Regions from separate parts of the Pseudomonas sp. GW821-FHT09A09 genome, predicted to be linked through region 1. Evidence: riboswitches for the same ligand, from Rfam matches in the RefSeq annotation. Region 1 holds a riboswitch; each other region holds the start of a gene.

Region 1 (6,225 bases):
TCCACTCCAGCAGCCGTCGCAGTGGCGGTGTTCGAGTCGACAACCTGGGTGACAGCTACTGGAGCAGAACCTTCATCGAAGCCAAGCGCGCACTCGCCATGGCCCCGACGACGGTTACCGCTAGCAAGTAAACTTAAAGTGATACTTGAAGTTTGACGTGTAAGCGCTAGAATCCTTGGATATTGTTGGAATCCGTTCGCGCGAGCTTTGCTTGCGCGTTCTGGTTTTCAGCGTTCGGCAGCGAAAAGCCGCATCCAGACCAGGATTGTTCTGCCCATGTCGACCTCAGCCCGCCTCATTCTTCTCGTTTGCGCCGCGCTCCTCAGCGCCTGCGCAAGCCGCCCACCGCCCCCTGCGTTCGTGGCGGCCAAGCCCAAGCCAGTGTTCAACTATTCCAGCCAGAGCTTCTCGCCTGCTGCCGAAGACGTGCTCTTCCGTGCGCTGGGTCTGGTGGGCACGCCTTACCGCTGGGGCGGCAACACACCGGACTCCGGTTTCGATTGCAGTGGCCTGATCGGCTTTGTCTACCGCGATGCGGCGGGCATCTCGTTGCCGCGCACCACCCGTGAGTTGATCGTGATGCGTGCCCAGGACGTCAGCGAAGAAAACCTGCAGACCGGCGACTTGCTGTTCTTCGCCACCGGTGGCGGTTCACAGGTCAGCCATGCCGGGATCTACGTGGGGGAAGGGCGTTTTGTGCACGCGCCGCAAACCGGCGGTACGGTCAAGCTGGATACCTTGTCCAAGGCGTATTGGCAGAATGCCTACCTGAGCGCCAAGCGCGTGTTGCCAGCAAACCTGGCTCGCAACCCCTGACAAAAAACTGTAGGAGCCGGCTTGCCGGCGATGAGGCCCTTGAGGACGCCATCGCCGGCAAGCCGGCTCCTACAGTTCATTTTGCGGCCGACACCCGCCACACCTTGTTCCCCACATCATCGGCCACCAGCAAGTCCCCCTGCTGATCAATCACCACACCCACCGGCCGACCCATGGCCTTCTCGTCGTTGTCGAGAAACCCAGTCAGCACGTCCACCGGTTGCCCTTTGGGCTGGCCACCCTCGAACGGCACAAAGATCACCTTGTAGCCACTGTGCGGCTTGCGGTTCCACGACCCATGCTGGCCGATGAACGCCCCGTTGCTGAACTGCGCCGGTAGTTTATTACCCTCGGCAAACGTCAGCCCCAATGACGCCGTATGTGGGCCCACGGCATAGTCCGGCGCAATGGCCTTGGCCACCAGGTCCAGGTTCTGCGGCGAAACGCGAACATCCACGTGCTGGCCGTAATAACTGAAAGGCCAGCCGTAGAAACCACCCTCCTTGACCGACGTGATGTAGTCCGGCACCAGATCACTGCCGATTTCGTCGCGCTCATTCACCGCCGTCCACAGCTTGCCCGTCTGCGGCTCCCACGCCATGCCATTCGGGTTGCGCAGGCCGGAGGCGAAGATGCGGTGCTGACCCGAGGCGCGATCCACTTCCCAGATCGCCGCCCGACCTTCTTCCGCTTCCAGGCCGTTTTCGCCAACGTTGCTATTGGAGCCAACGCTCACATACAGCTTGCTGCCGTCCTTGCTCGCCACCACGTTCTTGGTCCAGTGGTGGTTGATGCTGCCACCTGGCAGGTCGACCACCTTGGTACCGGCTGCCTTGATCGCGGTTTCGCCCGGCTGGTAGGGGAAACGCAGCAGTTTGTCCGAGTCCGCCACGTACAAATCGTTGCCGACCAGGGTCATGCCGAACGGTGAGTTCAGGTTCTCCAGGAACACTGTGCGCGTCTCGGCAACGCCGTCGTGGTCGGCATCGCGCAGCAATGTGATGCGGTTCGGGCTCGGCACACCGGCGCCGGCGCGGCCCATGACCTTCTCCATCACCCAGCCGCGAATCCCCTTGGCGTCATCCGGTTTGGGCGGCGCATTGGTTTCGGCCACCAGCACATCGCCGTTGGGCAGCACATACAGCCAGCGCGGGTGGTCCAGCCCTTCGGCGAACGCGGCCACTTGGGTGCCAGCGGCCGCCGTGGGTTTTGCGCCCTCAGGCCAGCCGATCGCCGGGGCGATGTTGACGGTCGGGATCAGTGTCTTGTTCGGTTCGGGCAACTTGGGCGAAGGGCCGGTGCCATCGGACACCTGCAACGTTGAGCTTTCACCGCAGGCGGCGAGGGTGCCTGCGAGCATGATCAGCAAGGCGAGTCTGGTTTTATGCATGGTTTTCTCCTTGATACCTGTAAGGGTAGAGGAGTGCGGCGGTCCGATGGTTCAAGTGCGAGGCCAGCTTTAATTGACGCTCCACCCCCAACCCACTAACCTTCGCGGCTTGTTCCAGGTGCTCTGTGGCGCATGCGTCGACAGGGTGAAACAGGGAAGCCGGTGAGTGAGCACACTTGTACACAGTGCTGCCGCGATTCCGGCGCTGCCCCCGCAACGGTAAATGAGTCAAGACGCTGCCTTTTGCCACTGTATCGCGCGCGATATGGGAAGGCGCAACGTCGGCCTGCTCGCTCTTTTCATAAGCGCAGGGCGCCACTCATGAGCCCGGAGACCGGCCCGGAGCATCCAACAGCATCACGGTGGGCGATGCTTGGCTGTCTGTATTGTCTTTTTCCTGCCCGCCGTTTTTGTCCAGCCCCAACGGAGAGCTGCCATGACCGATTCCCCCGACCGCGACGAACGCCACCTGGCGCGCATGCTGCGCAAAAAAGCCGTGATCGACGAGCGCATCGCCAACTCCCCCAATGAATGTGGTTTGCTGCTGGTATTGACCGGCAACGGCAAAGGCAAGAGCAGTTCCGCATTCGGCATGCTGGCCCGGGCCATGGGCCACGGCATGCAGTGCGGCGTGGTGCAGTTCATCAAAGGGCGTAACAGCACCGGTGAAGAGTTGTTCTTCCGCCGCTTCCCCGAGCAAGTGCGTTTCCACGTCATGGGCGAAGGCTTCACCTGGGAAACCCAGGACCGCCAGCGCGACATCGCCGCCGCCGAAGCCGCTTGGGCGGTGTCCCGCGAACTGCTGCAAGACCCGGCCATCGGCCTGGTGGTGCTGGATGAGCTGAATATCGCCCTCAAGCACGGCTACCTCGACCTGGACCAGGTGCTCAGCGACCTGCAAGCCCGCCCGCCGATGCAACACGTGGTCGTCACCGGTCGTGGCGCCAAACCCGAATTGATCGAAATGGGCGACACCGTCACCGAAATGGGCATGCTCAAGCACGCGTTCCAGGCCGGTATCAAGGCACAGAAGGGCGTCGAACTTTGAATCAGCCCCGTCATTGCCCGGCCGTCTTGATCGCCGCACCGGCGTCCGGCCAGGGCAAAACCACCGTCACCGCTGCGCTGGCCCGGTTGCACCGCAACCTGGGGCGCAAGGTGCGTGTGTTCAAATGCGGTCCGGACTTCCTCGACCCGATGGTCCATGAGCGCGCCAGTGGTGCGCCGGTTTATCAGCTGGACATGTGGATGGTGGGCGAGCAGGAAAGTCGCCGCCTGTTGTGGGAAGCGGCCGGTGAAGCCGACCTGATCCTCATCGAAGGCGTGATGGGCCTTTTCGACGGCACCCCCTCCAGCGCCGACCTGGCGCGGCACTTCGGCGTGCCGGTACTGGGCGTGATCGACGGCACCGCCATGGCCCAGACCTTCGGCGCCCTGGCCCTGGGCCTGGCGCGTTATCAGCCGGACCTGCCGTTTGCCGGCGTGCTGGCCAACCGCGTCGGCACCTTGCGCCACGCGCAACTGCTGGAAGGCAGCCTGACTGAAGGCCTGCGCTGGTATGGCGCATTGTCCCGTGAAACTGGCATCGAACTGCCCAGCCGACACCTGGGGCTGGTGCAAGCCAGCGAATTGAATGACCTCGATGTACGCCTGGACGCCGCCGCTCAAGCATTGGGCAGCAGTTGCGAAGTGGCCTTACCGCCTCCGGTAACCTTTGCCGCGCCCGAAGTGATCGTGGCCGAGCCGCTGTTGGAAGGCGTGCGTATTGCCGTGGCCCGCGACGAAGCCTTCGCCTTTACCTACGGCGCCAGCCTCGATCTGCTACGCGCGATGGGGGCCGAGTTGCACTTCTTCTCGCCGATCCATGACCACCAATTGCCAGACGCCGACAGTCTCTACCTGCCGGGTGGCTATCCGGAATTGCACCACCAGGCGCTGTCGCAAAACACCCCGATGCTCGACGCCATCCGCGCTCATCATGCTGCCGGCAAACCCTTGCTCGCCGAGTGCGGCGGCATGCTGTACCTGCTCGACTCGCTGACCGATGTCGAGGGTACCCGCGCCGAACTGGTGGGCCTGCTGCAAGGCGACGCCGTGATGCAAAAGAAACTCGCGGCCCTGGCCCTGCAGAATGTCGAGCTGCCCGAAGGCACGCTGCGCGGCCATACCTATCACCACTCCCTCACGACCACCGAGTGGCAGCCGATTGCCCGTGGCCTGAGCCCCAATGGTGGGCGTGGTGCCGAGGCGGTTTTCAGACAGGGGCGTATGACCGCGTCCTACGTACATTTCTATTTTCCATCCAATCCCGTGGCAGTGGCCGCCTTGTTTGCGCCAGACCAGGAAGCCGCCATCGCAGGCAAGCCAGCTCCCACAATGTACCGAGTTGAAACCCCATCCAATGTGGGAGCGGGCTTGCCCGCGAAGAGGCCATGACTGACAACGCCTTCCCCGAAGCCGACCGCGATGCCATCTACCGCGCCATCGCCGAACGCCGCGACATGCGCCATTTCAGCGGTGGCACCGTCGCCCCTGAATTGCTGCACCGTTTGCTCCAGGCTGCCCATCAGGCCCCCAGCGTCGGCCTGATGCAACCCTGGCGCTTTATCCGTATCAGCGACCGCCAACTGCGTGGGCAGATTCAACAACTGGTGGAAGAAGAGCGCGTACGCACCGCCGAGGCGTTGGGCGAACGCTCTGATGAGTTCATGAAACTCAAGGTCGAAGGCATTCACGACTGCGCCGAAGTGCTGGTCGCGGCGTTGATGGATGACCGCGAGCGCCACATCTTCGGCCGTCGCACTTTGCCGGAAATGGACATGGCCTCGCTGTCCTGTGCCATCCAGAACCTGTGGCTCGCCGCCCGCGCCGAAGGCTTGGGCATGGGCTGGGTCTCGCTGTTTGAACCCCAGGCCCTGGCCGATCTGCTGGGCTTGCCGCCTGGCGCAAAACCTTTGGCGGTGCTGTGCCTGGGGCCGGTGGCCGAGTTCTATCCGGCACCGATGTTGCAGCTCGAAGGCTGGACCGAGCCTCGGCCGCTGAGTGACATGTTGTATGAGAATGCGTGGGGAGTGAGTCAATGAGTGTGGCCTTGCTGTGTGTCGCTGCGGTGGCGCTGGATGCGCTGCTGGGCGAGCCCAGGCGCCGGCATCCACTGGTGGCGTTCGGCAATTTTGCCGGGCGCATCGAGCAGCGTTTCAACACCGGTGGGCGCGGTTGGCGCAGCCATGGCGTGACTGCGTGGTTTATCGCAGTAGTGCCGTTGACCCTGCTGGCCACGGCGCTGTCGTGGGCGCCGTATATCGGTTGGGTACTGGAAATCCTCGCGCTGTACTGCGCCCTCGGCATGCGCAGCCTCGGTGAGCATGTGATTCCGGTGGCGCAGGCCCTGCGCAGCGATGACCTGGACGAAGCGCGCAAACGCGTCAGCTACCTGGTGAGCCGCCAGACCAGTGAATTGGACAGCACCGAAGTCGCCCGCGCCGCTACCGAATCGGTGCTGGAGAACGGCAGCGACGCGGTGTTTGCCGCGCTGTTCTGGTTTGTGGTGGCCGGTGTGCCGGGCGTGGTGCTCTACCGCTTGAGCAACACCCTCGATGCCATGTGGGGTTATCGCAACGAACGCTTCGAACGTTTCGGTTGGGCAGCGGCCAAGATCGACGACGTGCTCAACTACATTCCCGCACGCCTGGTGGCGTTGACCTACGCCGTGCTCGGCAAGACCCGCCTGGCCCTCAAATGCTGGCGCACCCAGGGCCCGACCTGGGACAGCCCCAACGCCGGCCCGGTGATGGCGGCGGGTGCTGGCGCCCTGGGTGTGGAGTTGGGCGGCGCTGCGATCTATCACGGCGAAGTGCACCATCGCCCGCAATTGGGCGAAGGCCCGGCGGCGGGTGCCGATTCCATCGACCGGGGCTGGCAACTGGTGCAGCGCGGCGTATGGTTGTGGCTGCTGATCCTGTGCGCGGGGGCGCAATTCTATGCTTGAACACGGTGGCCGGCTGCGCAAGGCAGCGATT
Region 2 (5,379 bases), on a different contig from region 1:
TTTGCCGAGGGCGACCAAACGCCCGTGGTCGAGCACGGCCAAGCGATCGCAGGTCAGCGCCTGATTGAGGTCGTGCAGGGCGATCAGGGTGGTGACGGGCAGCGCTTGCACGCCCTTCAAGATGCCAAGCTGATGCTGGATGTCCAGGTGGTTGGTCGGCTCGTCCAGCAACAAAATCTGCGGCCGTTGCGCCAGGGCGCGTGCGATGTGCACGCGTTGGCGTTCGCCGCCGGAGAGGCTGCGCCAGGCGCGCTGGCTCAGGTGGGTGGCGTCGACGTCGTGCAGGGCCTGGCGCACGATGGTGTCGTCTTCCGTCGACCACGGGCTCAGCGCCGACAGCCACGGCGTGCGGCCCAGGGCCACGGCGTCGAAGACGCGGATGGCGTCGTCGGTGTCGGCCTGTTGTTCCACCACCGCCAGCTGTTGCGCGATGGTGCGGCGCGACAAGCTGCCCAGGCGCTGGCCGTCCAACCGCACGTCGCCGCTGGCTGGCGTGCGCAACCCCGCAAGCAGCTTGAGCAGGGTGGATTTGCCGGAACCGTTGGGGCCGACGATGCCGAGGGTTTCGCCTTTTTCGACGTCGAGGTGAACATCGCGCAGCAACTCCGCGTCACGCACCTTGAAGCCCAGGCCGCTGCAACTGAGCACGCTCATCGCGGGTGCCTCCGGCCGATCAGGATCAGCGCAAACACTGGCGCGCCAACCAATGCCGTGACCACGCCGACCGGAATCACCTGGCCCTTGATCAGGGTACGCGACAGCACGTCCGCCGCGATGAGGAACAGCGCGCCGCCCAAGGCACTGGCCGGCAGCAGGCGCGAGTGCCCGGTGCCCAGCAGCAGGCGCACAGCGTGGGGGATCACCAGCCCGACAAAGCCGATGGAGCCGACAATCGACACCATCACCGCCGTCACCAGCGCGGCACAGCCCACCAGCACAAACTGTACGCGCCGCACCGGGATGCCCAGGGAGGCCGCCGAATCAGTGCCGAAGGTGAATGCATCCAGCGCACGGCGGTGCCACAAACACACCGCCAAGCCCGCCACGGCCACCGGCACCGCCAGCCACACTGACGGCCAGCGCACGCCGCTGAGGTTGCCCAGCAGCCAGAACAGGATGCCGCGCGCTTGTTCGGAGCTGGCCGACTTGGTGATCAGGAATGCCGTGAGCGCGTTGAACAGCTGCGAGCCGGCAATGCCCGCGAGGATGATCTGGCCGGTGCCACTGGCCGAACCGCTGGCGCGTGCCAGCAGAATCACCAGGGCAAAGGCCGCCATCGCCCCCACGAATGCCCCCGCCGACAACGACACCAGCCCGCCACCGACGCCGATCAACGCCACCAATACTGCACCGGTTGAGGCGCCGGCGCTGATGCCGAGCAGGTACGGGTCGGCCAACGGGTTGCGCAACAGCGACTGCAGGATCACCCCGCAGGTCGCCAGCCCTGCACCGCACGCGGCGGCCACCAGGGCGCGGGTGAGGCGGTAGTTCCACACCACGCCTTCGTCTATGGGGTCGAGCACGTAGCCCGCCGCCCACAGTTTGTTGGCGAGCACCTGCAGCACCACCTGCGGCGAGATAGCGGTTTCGCCGATGGCCACGCCGGCGAGCACGGCGGCCAGGAGCAGGGCCAGGGCGAGCAGGGTACGGGTCATTGGGGCAGGTCGTAGCCGTCGATGGCCGTGGCCAGTTGTTCAAGGCCGTCGAACATGCGGAGGCTGGCCTGCAGCGCGAGGGCGTCGAGGATGATGATGCGGTTGTTTTTCACCGCGTCCATGTTGCGGGTCACCGGGTCGCTGCGCAGGAAAGCCAGTTTCTTTTCATGGTCGTCAGCCGGGTAGCGGCGGCGGTCCATGCGTGCGATTACCAGGAACGTGGGGTTGGCCTTGGCGATGGTTTCCCAGCCGACGGCGGGCCACTCTTCATCGGACTGCACCACGTTGGTCAGGCCAAGGGTCTGCAACATGAATTCCGGAACACCCTTGTGGCCGGCCACGTAAGGGTCGGCGGCCATCTCGGCGCTGGAGAACCACACCAGCGCACTGGCCTGCTTGAGGCCTTTGCCCTGGGCGGTGGCGACTGACTTGGCCAGGCGCGCCTTGAGGTCGTCGTTCAGCTGTTGGCCGCGGTCCTGCACGTCGAAGATCTGCGCCAGTTGGCTGATACTTTTATAGATAGTCTCGATGCGGAACGGCTCCAGCCGCGTGCCGTCGGCGCCCACCAGGTTGTCCTTGCCTTCGCAGTCGGAGGGCAGCAGGTAGGTGGGGATCTTAAGTTCCTGGAATTGCTCGCGGGTGCCGACCACGCCTTGGGGGCCGACCACCCATTCCAGCTCGGCGGCCACCAGTTGCGGGCGCTTGGCGATCACCGACTCAAAGCTCGGCTCGTTGTTCGCCAGGCGCTCGATGGTGTCGTTCTGAGCCTTGAACTGCGGCAACACAGTGTTGAACCATAGCGAAGTGCCGACCACTTTGTCGCCCACGCCCAGGGCGTAGAGCATTTCGGTGGCGGCCTGGCCGATGGTCACGCTGCGTGCGGGGGCTTGCTGGAAGGTCTGGGTGCTGCCGCAGTTTTCCAGCGTCAGCGGGTAATGGGTGGGCGCGGCCTGGGCCAGGGTGCAGAAGCCAAGGCCGGTGAGCAGGGCGGTAACGCGTGGCAGCATGGGGCAATCTCCGTGTGAACCGTACAGTGAGCAGGGGGAGGTACGGTCGTGGAAATACAGCCATGGACGCTGCCGAAGGGCAGGGCAAGGATGTCCTTCCCGGACACCCCGCCGGTCGTGATAACGCTTGGCCGGCAGGTCTCCTGACTCGTGCGTCGTCGCCACGCTCCGGCCTTCCCGAGCAAGGCTCAGTGGCAGTGTGGAGCAGGCTCAGCACCTACAGTTGCGGGGGCAGTTCCGATTGACGCGGGGGGCCGCGCTTCGGATTCCCTATTAGTCCCGTTTGGGAACCGGCGCGGTATGGTAGTCGATCGTATTGCCAAGGGGGAGATAAAACCCGATCCCCCGTAGGAGCCGGCTTGCCGGCGATGGCGTCGGCGGGGGCGAAATGTCTATCGCCTGATCGGCCGTCATCGCTGGCAAGCCAGCTCCTACAGGGGCTGCGGGTTATTTGCGGTTTAGCCACACGGTTTGGGCGTTGCAGAATTCGCGTACGCCGAAGTGCGACAGTTCACGGCCAAAGCCGCTCTTTTTCACGCCGCCAAACGCCACCCGAGGGTCGGACACGCTGAAGGCGTTGACGAAGATCCCGCCGGTTTCCAACTGGTTGGCGATGTCGCGGGCCTTGGCAGCATCGGTGGTGAAGATGCTGGCAGTGAGCCCAAATTCGCTGTCGTTGGCCAGGGCCACGGCGTGGTCGGCGTCGCGGGCGGTGATGATCGAGGCCACCGGGCCGAACAGTTCCTGTTTGAACGAGGTCATCTGGTCGGTGACGCCAGCCAGCACGGTTGGCTCGTAGTAGTTGCCGGCCCCCGCGACTTTATTGCCGCCCAGCAGCAGGGTGGCGCCTTCTTCCAGGGTGGCCTGGACCTGGCCGTGCAGCTCGTCGCGCAGGTCGAAGCGTGCCATCGGGCCCACATAGGTGGTGGCCAGGGTCGGGTCGCCCATCACCAGGGCACGGCTGGCTTCAACGAATTTGGCGGTGAAGGCGTCTGCCACGCCAGCTTCGATGATCAGGCGCTTGGCGGCGGCGCAGACCTGGCCGCTGTTCTGGAAACGACCAATCAGGGCGGCTTGCACGGCGGCGTCGAGGTCGGCGTCGTTGAGCACGATGAACGGGTCGGAGCCGCCCAGTTCCAGCACGCATTTTTTCAGCGCAGCCCCGGCCTGGGAGCCGATGGCCATGCCGGCACGCACGCTGCCGGTGAGGGTCACCGCGGCAATGCGTGGGTCGGCGATGGCGCTGGACACGCCGTCGTTGCCCACGTTGATCACTTCAAACAGGCCTTCGGCAAAACCGGCTTTGTGGAACGCCTGCTGGATCAGGTAGGCGCTGCCCATCACGTTCGGGGCGTGCTTGAGCACGTAGGTGTTGCCGGCGAGCATGGTCGGCACGGCGCCGCGCAGCACTTGCCACACCGGGAAGTTCCACGGCATCACGGCGAGGATTGGGCCCAGCGGGCGGTATTCGATCTGGGCGCTGCCGTTGTCCACCAGGGTCGGTTCCGGCGCCAGCATGGCCGGGCCGTGAGCGGCGTACCACTCGCTGAGCAGGGCGCATTTTTCGATTTCGGCACGGGCCTGGGCGATGGGTTTGCCCATTTCCAGGGTGATCATCTGCGCCATGTCTTCGGCTTGTTCACGCAGGGCGGCGGCCAGGGCCAGCAGCAGCTCGGCGCGCTGGCTGACCGGTTGGCGGCGCCAGCTGTGGAAGGCAGCAGTGGCGCGGTTCAGGGCGGCGTCCAGTTGCGCGGCGCTTTCGTAGGGGTAGCTGCCGACGGTTTCGCCGTTGGCCGGGTTGATCGAGAGAGCGTGGGTGGTTGCGTTCATGGCACCGTCCTGCTGAATGAATGGATTGGGTTCAGGCTACGGGGCTGTCTCTTTTCTGGAAACTGAATAATATTAAGCAATACATTCACGATTGGAGAATGACGTGGACCTGGTGCAACTGGAAATCTTCAAGGCCGTTGCCGAGCAAGGCAGCATCAGCGCCGCCGCGCAGTTGATTCATCGTGTGCCGTCGAACCTGACCACGCGCATCAAGCAACTGGAGCAGGACCTGGGCGTTGAATTGTTCATCCGCGAGAAGAGCCGCCTGCGCCTGTCGCCGGCGGGCTGGAACTTCCTCGGCTATGCGCGGCGCATTCTCGACCTGGTGCAAGAAGCCCGCGCCACGGTGGCGGGGGAGGAGCCCCAGGGCGCGTTTGCCCTGGGGTCGCTGGAGAGCACGGCGGCGGTGCGCATCCCGGCCTTGCTGGCGGCGTACAACCAGAAGCACACCAAGGTCGAACTCGACCTGAGCACCGGGCCGTCGGGCACGATGATCGAAGGGGTGTTGTCGGGGCGCCTGGCGGCGGCGTTTGTGGATGGGCCGGTGTTGCACGCGACCCTGGAAGGGGTGGCGGTGTTCGAGGAGGAAATGGTAGTGATCGCACCGCTGCACCATGCGCCGATTACCCGGGGGCAGGATGTGGCGGGGGAGAGCATCTATACGTTCCGCTCGAACTGTTCGTACCGCCATCACTTCGAGCGCTGGTTTTCACAGGATGGTGCGGTACCGGGCAGGATCTTCGAGATGGAGTCCTACCACGGCATGCTCGCCTGCGTCAGCGCCGGTGCGGGCCTGGCGCTGATGCCGCGCAGCATGCTGGAAAGCATGCCGGGGTTTACGGCGGTGAGTGTGTGGCCGCTGAGCGACAGCTTCCGGATTCTGCACA
Region 3 (6,225 bases), on a different contig from region 1:
AGTGGGTGACGCCACCGATGTACCGGGTGAGCCAGATCTTCCTGGCGGTCAACGACCCACAAGGCGCCGACGCCGTGCGCCGCCAGGCCCTGGAACTGAGCCGCAGGGCGCAAGCCGCACCGGGCGAATTCGCCGCCCTGGCCACGCAATATTCCCAGGACCCGGACACCGCCCAGCGCGGTGGCGACTCGGGCATGCAACCGTTGCAGCAACTGGTGCCCCAGGTACGCGAGGCGGTGTCGCGGCTCAAGGTAGGGGCCGTGTCGGAGGTGGTGCAAAGCCCGGCCGGTTTCCATGTGCTCAAGCTGATCGGCCAGCAACCGTCACGTACCGCCACGCTCGATGAACTGCGCGAACGCCTGACCCAGGCCCTGCGCGCCCAACGCCAGGAGCAGATTGCCAAGGCCTATCTGGAAGGCATGCTCAATACCGCCACTTTGAGCATCGACGGTGCCGAATTGAACAAGGTGCTGGAGTAACACACGCAAACACGCATTGGATGCACAAGACCTACAAGACAGGGAGTCTCCCATGGCATTTCTAGAACCGTCTGCCCCCCAGGGGGCTGCACCCTATCGTGAACCGATGGCGCCGCGCAGCGCCTGGTTGGCCCAGGCCGACGAGATCGAACCGGAGGTGGCGCGCTATTTCCTGGTGAGCGCGCGCTGTGGCTGTTTCATGCAGGCGGCGCGCAGCCTGAATATCAAGGCGACGTTGCTGCGCAAACGCCTGGCGCAGTTGGAGGAACAGCTGCGCCATTCGTTGTTCACCTACCAGGGCAATGGGCTGGTGCTCAGTCGTGACGGTCAGCAGTTGCAAGCGCACCTGGTGGCCCTGGCCCATGAGCGGCGTTTGCCGGTGGTGGAGCAACCGCTGATTCGCCTGGCGGTGGCCGAGCCGATCCTGCATGACATTCTCGGGCGCGATCTGATCGCCTTGCTGCGCCGCAATGCCAGTGTGCGGTTGGAGATCATTTCCCTGGACAGTCAGTTGTCCTTGCAGGCAGTGGACGCGGATGTGGTGTTGTGGCTGTCGGATGCCGACGGGCCGTTGCCGGGGCCGAGTTTTCCGACGGAGCCGCCTCGGGCGCTGGCGCGTTTGCACTATTTGCCGCATATCGCCAAGCGGTATTCGCGGTTGACCACGCGGCCGGACAGTGTCGAAGACCTGGACGATTACATGCTGGTGCAGTGGCAGCCTGATGTGCAGGTGGAGGCGTTGCAACCCTGGAACGCGGTGGTGGAGCAGCGGCTGGCGGCGGTGGTGCAGGTGCAGGCGTATTCGTTGATGTTGGAGATGATTCGCTGTGGGGCGTGCATTGGGTTGTTGCCGCATTACATGAGCAGTTTTGACCGGGGGTTGGTGGCGTTGCCGGGGTTGCTGGCTGAGAGTATGCAGCGGCAGGTGTGGTTGGCGGTGAATGCGCGGGTGCAGGATGTTGAGGCGGTGAGGATGGTGGTGGAGTTGATTGTGGGGACGTTTGAGGGGCGGCGGGAGTGGTTCGATTGAGTACATATCCGTTTCTGCGGTAACGGCTACTTCTGAGTGGTGTGGATCTGTAGGAGCCGGCTTGCCGGCGATGCAGACGCCTCGGTACATCAGGCACTCCGAGCAGATGCCATCGCCGGCAAGCCGGCTCCTACAGGGATTGGGGTTGGCCGGTTTCCAACTGTCGGCGCGGTCCAAATGTAGGAGCCGGCTTGCCGGCGAGGCAGGCGCCTCGGTGAATCAGGCATGTGCCAAACCGGGCGCCGGGTTCAGCGTTGCAGCACCCCACGGAAGGTTGCACTCAGCGCGCGCAAGGTTTCCCGTGAGCGTGCATCGCTGATCCGGCTGTAGAGCACCACTTCACTGACGGGCAATGCGGGCAGTCCAAATTGCGTGCTTACGTCCACCGCGCCGGGCGGGGCCACGCGGTGGGCGAGGGCGGCGACGCCGAGGCCGGCGCTCACGGCGGCGCCCACGGCCATTACGCCGCCGCCGACGAAGACTTCGGTCCAGTCGATGTGGGCTTCGTCCAGGGCGCGGGTGGCCAGGTGGCGAACGCCGCACGGTGCGGCCATGGTTGCCATGCGCAGCGGCGTGCCGGGAGGGTGTTGCCAGGTGGGGGCGGCGAACCAGCCAAAGCGTTCCACGGCCAGGACTTCGCCGTCTTGGCGGTCGCCTTCGTTGCGCACGATCACGGCGTCGAGTTCGTTGCGGTCGAACGCGGCCACCAGGTCGCGGGACGAGGCGATGCGCACCTCGAGGATCACCAGCGGGTCGTAGGCCGCCAGGCGGCTGAGCCACAGCGGCAGGTCGGGGCCGGCCACGTGGTCGCTGATACCGATCACCAGGCGTCGCTGCACTTGGGCGGCCATGTCGCCCAAGGCGCGTTCGTGAGCGTTGAGCAGGGCGCGCGCGGCGACGATGAATTGCTCGCCCTGGGGCGACAGCCGCACATGCCGGGGCGTGCGTTCCAGCAGACGATAACCGAGGCGTTCTTCCAGGCGTTTGAGCTTGAGGCTGATGGCGGCCTGGGAGGTGTCCAGCGCCTCGGCGGCGCGGGTGAAGCTGGTGAAATCGGCGACCAGCACGAACGCGTGCACGGTGTCGATATCCAGGGGTTTGGGTGCGTCAGTCATATCAGTTCCTTATCGCACATATATCGGGTCATATCTTGTTGAAATCATCGCTGCTGCGCAAGCTGGAACCTCATCTTGCACGGGAGTTTTTATATGTTCGCCAAACAGTATTCGCACCGCTTGCCCGCCGACTACGACATGGGCGTGATTCGCCGGCGCGCCGCACAGTTGGGGCCATTGTGGGATAACGCCGAGGGGTTGCTGTTCAAGGCCTTTATCGCCCAGGAGCAGGGCGGCAACGTGTATGCGTCGGTGTACCTGTGGTCAGACCCATTGCAGGCCGCCGACTTTCTGCTGGGGTCACGCTTCCAGAAAGTGCTCGACAGTTTCGGCCGCCCGCATATCGAAAGCTGGCTGCCGCTGGATGTGCAACGTGGGCCGGCGCAGGCGGCGTTGAGTTTGTATCGGGAAGAGTGGCCACTGGCGCCGGGGGCGGACCGGGCCGCGATACTGGCTGAGGAGAAGGCGCGCAACCTGCAGGTGGCGGACAGCCGTGACACCTTTGCGGTGTTCCTGGCGCTGGATGTGCAAGCCTGGCGTTTGGTGCGGATCACCTTGTCGGCCAAGGCACTGGATGGGGCGCATCCCGGGACGGGCTATCAGGTGTTCTACCTGGCCCATCCCGGAATCTAGTTCAGGAGTTCAAGCGTGCGCGTGGCTGGCTCAAGAGGCGCTCGGCCACCGCACCGAACACCAGGCCCAGGGTGGTCCACAGCACCAGCTGGATGCCCAGCGAGGCGACGCGGAATTTCCACAGCAGCACGGCCGAGAATTGTTCCGGCACTTCATTGATCACCGGGAACAGGCTGCCCGCCACCGACACGATCACGATGTACAGCGCCACGCCCAGGACTGCCCCGGCCCACACGCCACGGCGGGCGATCAGCTTGCGTGCGGCGTTGGTCGCGATCACGGCGGCCGCGACCGACACCAGCAACATCAGGAAGAACAGCTGGGTGCGTTGGGCGATGGTCTCCGGGTCGCCCACCGATGGCGGGTTGGCCGGGTATTTCAGGCCGGGCACCAGGATCAGCGTTACAAATGCCGCCAATGCCAGCAGCGCCGCCAGGCCACGGGGACCAACCTTGCCGATGCGGCCCAGGGCGTAGGCGAACACCAGGGAGAAAATCCCGCCCAGGGAAACGCTGTACACCACCACGCCGGTGAACAGGCCGAAGGTGCTTTGCACGTCGCGGCTCACCAGTTCTTCTTCCGGCGTATCGCCGTGCATCTGTGCCATCTGGTCTTCGAAGGCGATGGCCTTGTCGATTTGCGGTTCGCCAAAAGTCTTGGCGAAGCCGAACGCCAATACGCCGGCGAGCAGGCCCACCAGCATCCCGCGAACGAGTAATTGCCCTGTCATGTCATGTCTCTCTTATTGATTAATGGCAGGGAAAGCCCAGCAGGTGGCGACCGTCGTGGACGAATTCGTGCACGTACATGCCTTTGAAAACCGCCGTGGCACCTTGCTCGGCGCCAACGAAGTAGATCGCCAGCATCAACAGCAGGCCGCCGAAGATTGCCCAGGGGAGGATTTCGCCCAGGGGAATCGTTGGCACATAGACATCAGGGTGGGTTGCAGCGGTGTTAGCCATGAAAACCTCCAGGGATGACGCGTCCCGAAATGGAAAGCATAGGGAGCTGAAACAGGGTCTGGCTTACGGCTGTGGGGCCGAATACAGTGGCGCGACCGCGCCGGTATTGAACCGGCTTCCTGTTTCATGTTCGTTGTAACATGTTGAAACAACTTCGCCAGTCTACGCTGACTGCGCACCGAAGCAGAGTGAATTTGTGATGCAGACCACCCGTTTAAGCCTGATCTGCCATGCCGCCACGCTGGCGCAAAAGCAGGGGCGGTTTCCCGATGACGAACCCGTTGTGCTGGACTGGCAGCGTGAGGCGTTATCCCTGGCCGGTCGCTACCCGAAAAAACACCGCCTGATCTGCGGGCCGGAAGCCAGGGCCCGGCAGACAGCCAGCTTGTTCGGAGACAACGCACAGGTGGAAGACGCCTTGCGCGACGGTGATTTTGGCCACTGGAAAGGCCAGGCCATCGACCAATTGGAAGGCGAGGCCTTGAATGCCTGGCTCACTGACAGCGCCAGCGCGCCCCACGGTGGCGAGTCGGTGGACCAGATCTGCCTGCGGGTCGGGCAGTGGATGAAAGCCCTGGAAAGCCAGCCGGGGCATGTCGTGGCCGTTACCCATCCCTTTGTGATCCGTGCCGCGCTGTTGCACGTGCTGCAGTTGCCGCTGTCGATGTTCTACCGGGTCGACGTCGAGCCGCTGTCCTGCACCGAGCTGCGTTTCAACCGTGTGTGGCGCCTGCGCCTGGAAACTCACGCCTGACCCCGCGAACATGGCAAAATCCACGCCCCGCAATGAGAGCAACCCATGAAACGCATCCTGATCATCGGCATTGGCGCCGGCAACCCTGACTACATCACGATGCAGGCCGTGAAGGCGCTCAACCGCACCGACGTGTTCTTCCTGATGGACAAGGGCCAGAGCAAGGACAAGTTGATCGACCTGCGCCGCGAGATCTGCGAGACCTACATCACCGAGCCCGGCTACCGCTTTGTCGAGGCCGACTGCCCCGAGCGTGTGCGTGGTGATATCGACTACACCACCGCCGTGCAGGACCTGAACCGCGACAAACAGCAGACCTTCGAGCGCATGATCAACGAGGAAATGTCTGACGGCGAAGTGGGTGCATTCCTGGCCTGGGGCGACCCAGCGCTGTACGACAGCACCATTCGGATCCTGCAGGCGATCCTGGCCAGTGGCCGTTGCACCTTTGAATTCGAAGTGATCCCTGGCATCACCAGCGTGCAGGCCCTGGCAGCGCAGCACAAAGTGCCGCTGAACCGTATTGGCAAGTCTGTCGAGATCACCACCGGGCGCCGGTTGGCAGCAGGGCAGGCCAGCGATGCCGACACCCTGGTGGTGATGCTCGACGCCGAAGACTCCTACCGTACCGTGGCCGATCAGGACCTGGATATTTACTGGGGTGCCTACCTGGGCACACCGGACGAGATCCTGATCAGCGGTAAAGTGGCCGACGTTGCGGACGACATTCAACGGGTGCGCAAGGCCGCGCGCCTGGCCAATGGCTGGATCATGGACACCTATTTGTTGCGCAAACCCTGAGGTAACGTCCCATGCTCAAATTGTTTGCCCTGGCGCTGACCCTGGTGGCTGGCGCTGTTCATGCCGACGATTCGCTGCACACCGACCTGCCGTTGGCGTACCTGGAACAGACCCAGACCGATGCGCGCAACCAGCCGTTGGTGATTTTCCTGCACGGTTTTGGCAGCAACGAGGAAGACCTGTTTGGCATCAAGGATGCGCTGCCGTCCACCTGGACCTACCTGTCGGCGCGGGCGCCCATGCCGGTGGACCCTCACGGCTATCGCTGGTTTGCCAAGACCCAGGGTGACGCTGAGTACAACGGCGAAACGGCCGACCTGCAGCGCAGCGCCAAGCTCATCGAAGACTTTGTGGCCAAAGCTACCGCCAAGTACCACACCCGGCCCGACCGGGTATTCCTGGTGGGCTTCAGCCAGGGCGCGATCATGTCCTACGAGGTTGGGTTGCGGCA

The links. A riboswitch is a leader RNA that binds a small molecule or an ion and turns the genes downstream of it on or off. The one in region 1 is predicted to bind cobalamin.
Region 2: another riboswitch for cobalamin. It lies ahead of AC07OV_RS30495 (ABC transporter substrate-binding protein); the one in region 1 lies ahead of cobO (cob(I)yrinic acid a,c-diamide adenosyltransferase).
Region 3: another riboswitch for cobalamin. It lies ahead of AC07OV_RS16315 (CbtB domain-containing protein); the one in region 1 lies ahead of cobO (cob(I)yrinic acid a,c-diamide adenosyltransferase).

The regions. Positions count from the first base shown of each region.
Region 1 covers NZ_JBWKPU010000015.1:155,227-161,451, forward strand. Annotated here, with positions in the region: gene AC07OV_RS15815 (C40 family peptidase) at 1-131, shown strand, start outside; gene AC07OV_RS15820 (C40 family peptidase) at 277-816, shown strand; gene AC07OV_RS15825 (PQQ-dependent sugar dehydrogenase) at 893-2,206, opposite strand; cobalamin riboswitch at 2,306-2,563, shown strand; gene cobO (cob(I)yrinic acid a,c-diamide adenosyltransferase) at 2,643-3,254, shown strand; gene AC07OV_RS15835 (cobyrinic acid a,c-diamide synthase CobB) at 3,251-4,642, shown strand; gene bluB (5,6-dimethylbenzimidazole synthase) at 4,639-5,289, shown strand; gene cbiB (adenosylcobinamide-phosphate synthase CbiB) at 5,286-6,194, shown strand; gene cobD (threonine-phosphate decarboxylase CobD) at 6,187-6,225, shown strand, end outside.
Region 2 covers NZ_JBWKPU010000077.1:474-5,852, reverse strand. Annotated here, with positions in the region: gene AC07OV_RS30505 (ABC transporter ATP-binding protein) at 1-654, opposite strand, end outside; gene AC07OV_RS30500 (FecCD family ABC transporter permease) at 651-1,655, opposite strand; gene AC07OV_RS30495 (ABC transporter substrate-binding protein) at 1,652-2,662, opposite strand; cobalamin riboswitch at 2,779-2,972, opposite strand; gene AC07OV_RS30490 (aldehyde dehydrogenase family protein) at 3,110-4,492, opposite strand; gene ptrR (putrescine utilization regulator PtrR) at 4,596-5,379, shown strand, end outside.
Region 3 covers NZ_JBWKPU010000016.1:86,388-92,612, reverse strand. Annotated here, with positions in the region: gene AC07OV_RS16340 (peptidylprolyl isomerase) at 1-479, shown strand, start outside; gene AC07OV_RS16335 (LysR family transcriptional regulator) at 532-1,509, shown strand; gene AC07OV_RS16330 (LysR family transcriptional regulator) at 1,758-2,624, opposite strand; gene AC07OV_RS16325 (DUF4865 family protein) at 2,718-3,257, shown strand; gene AC07OV_RS16320 (CbtA family protein) at 3,259-3,987, opposite strand; gene AC07OV_RS16315 (CbtB domain-containing protein) at 4,007-4,219, opposite strand; cobalamin riboswitch at 4,252-4,392, opposite strand; gene AC07OV_RS16310 (histidine phosphatase family protein) at 4,419-4,973, shown strand; gene cobF (precorrin-6A synthase (deacetylating)) at 5,019-5,774, shown strand; gene AC07OV_RS16300 (alpha/beta hydrolase) at 5,786-6,225, shown strand, end outside.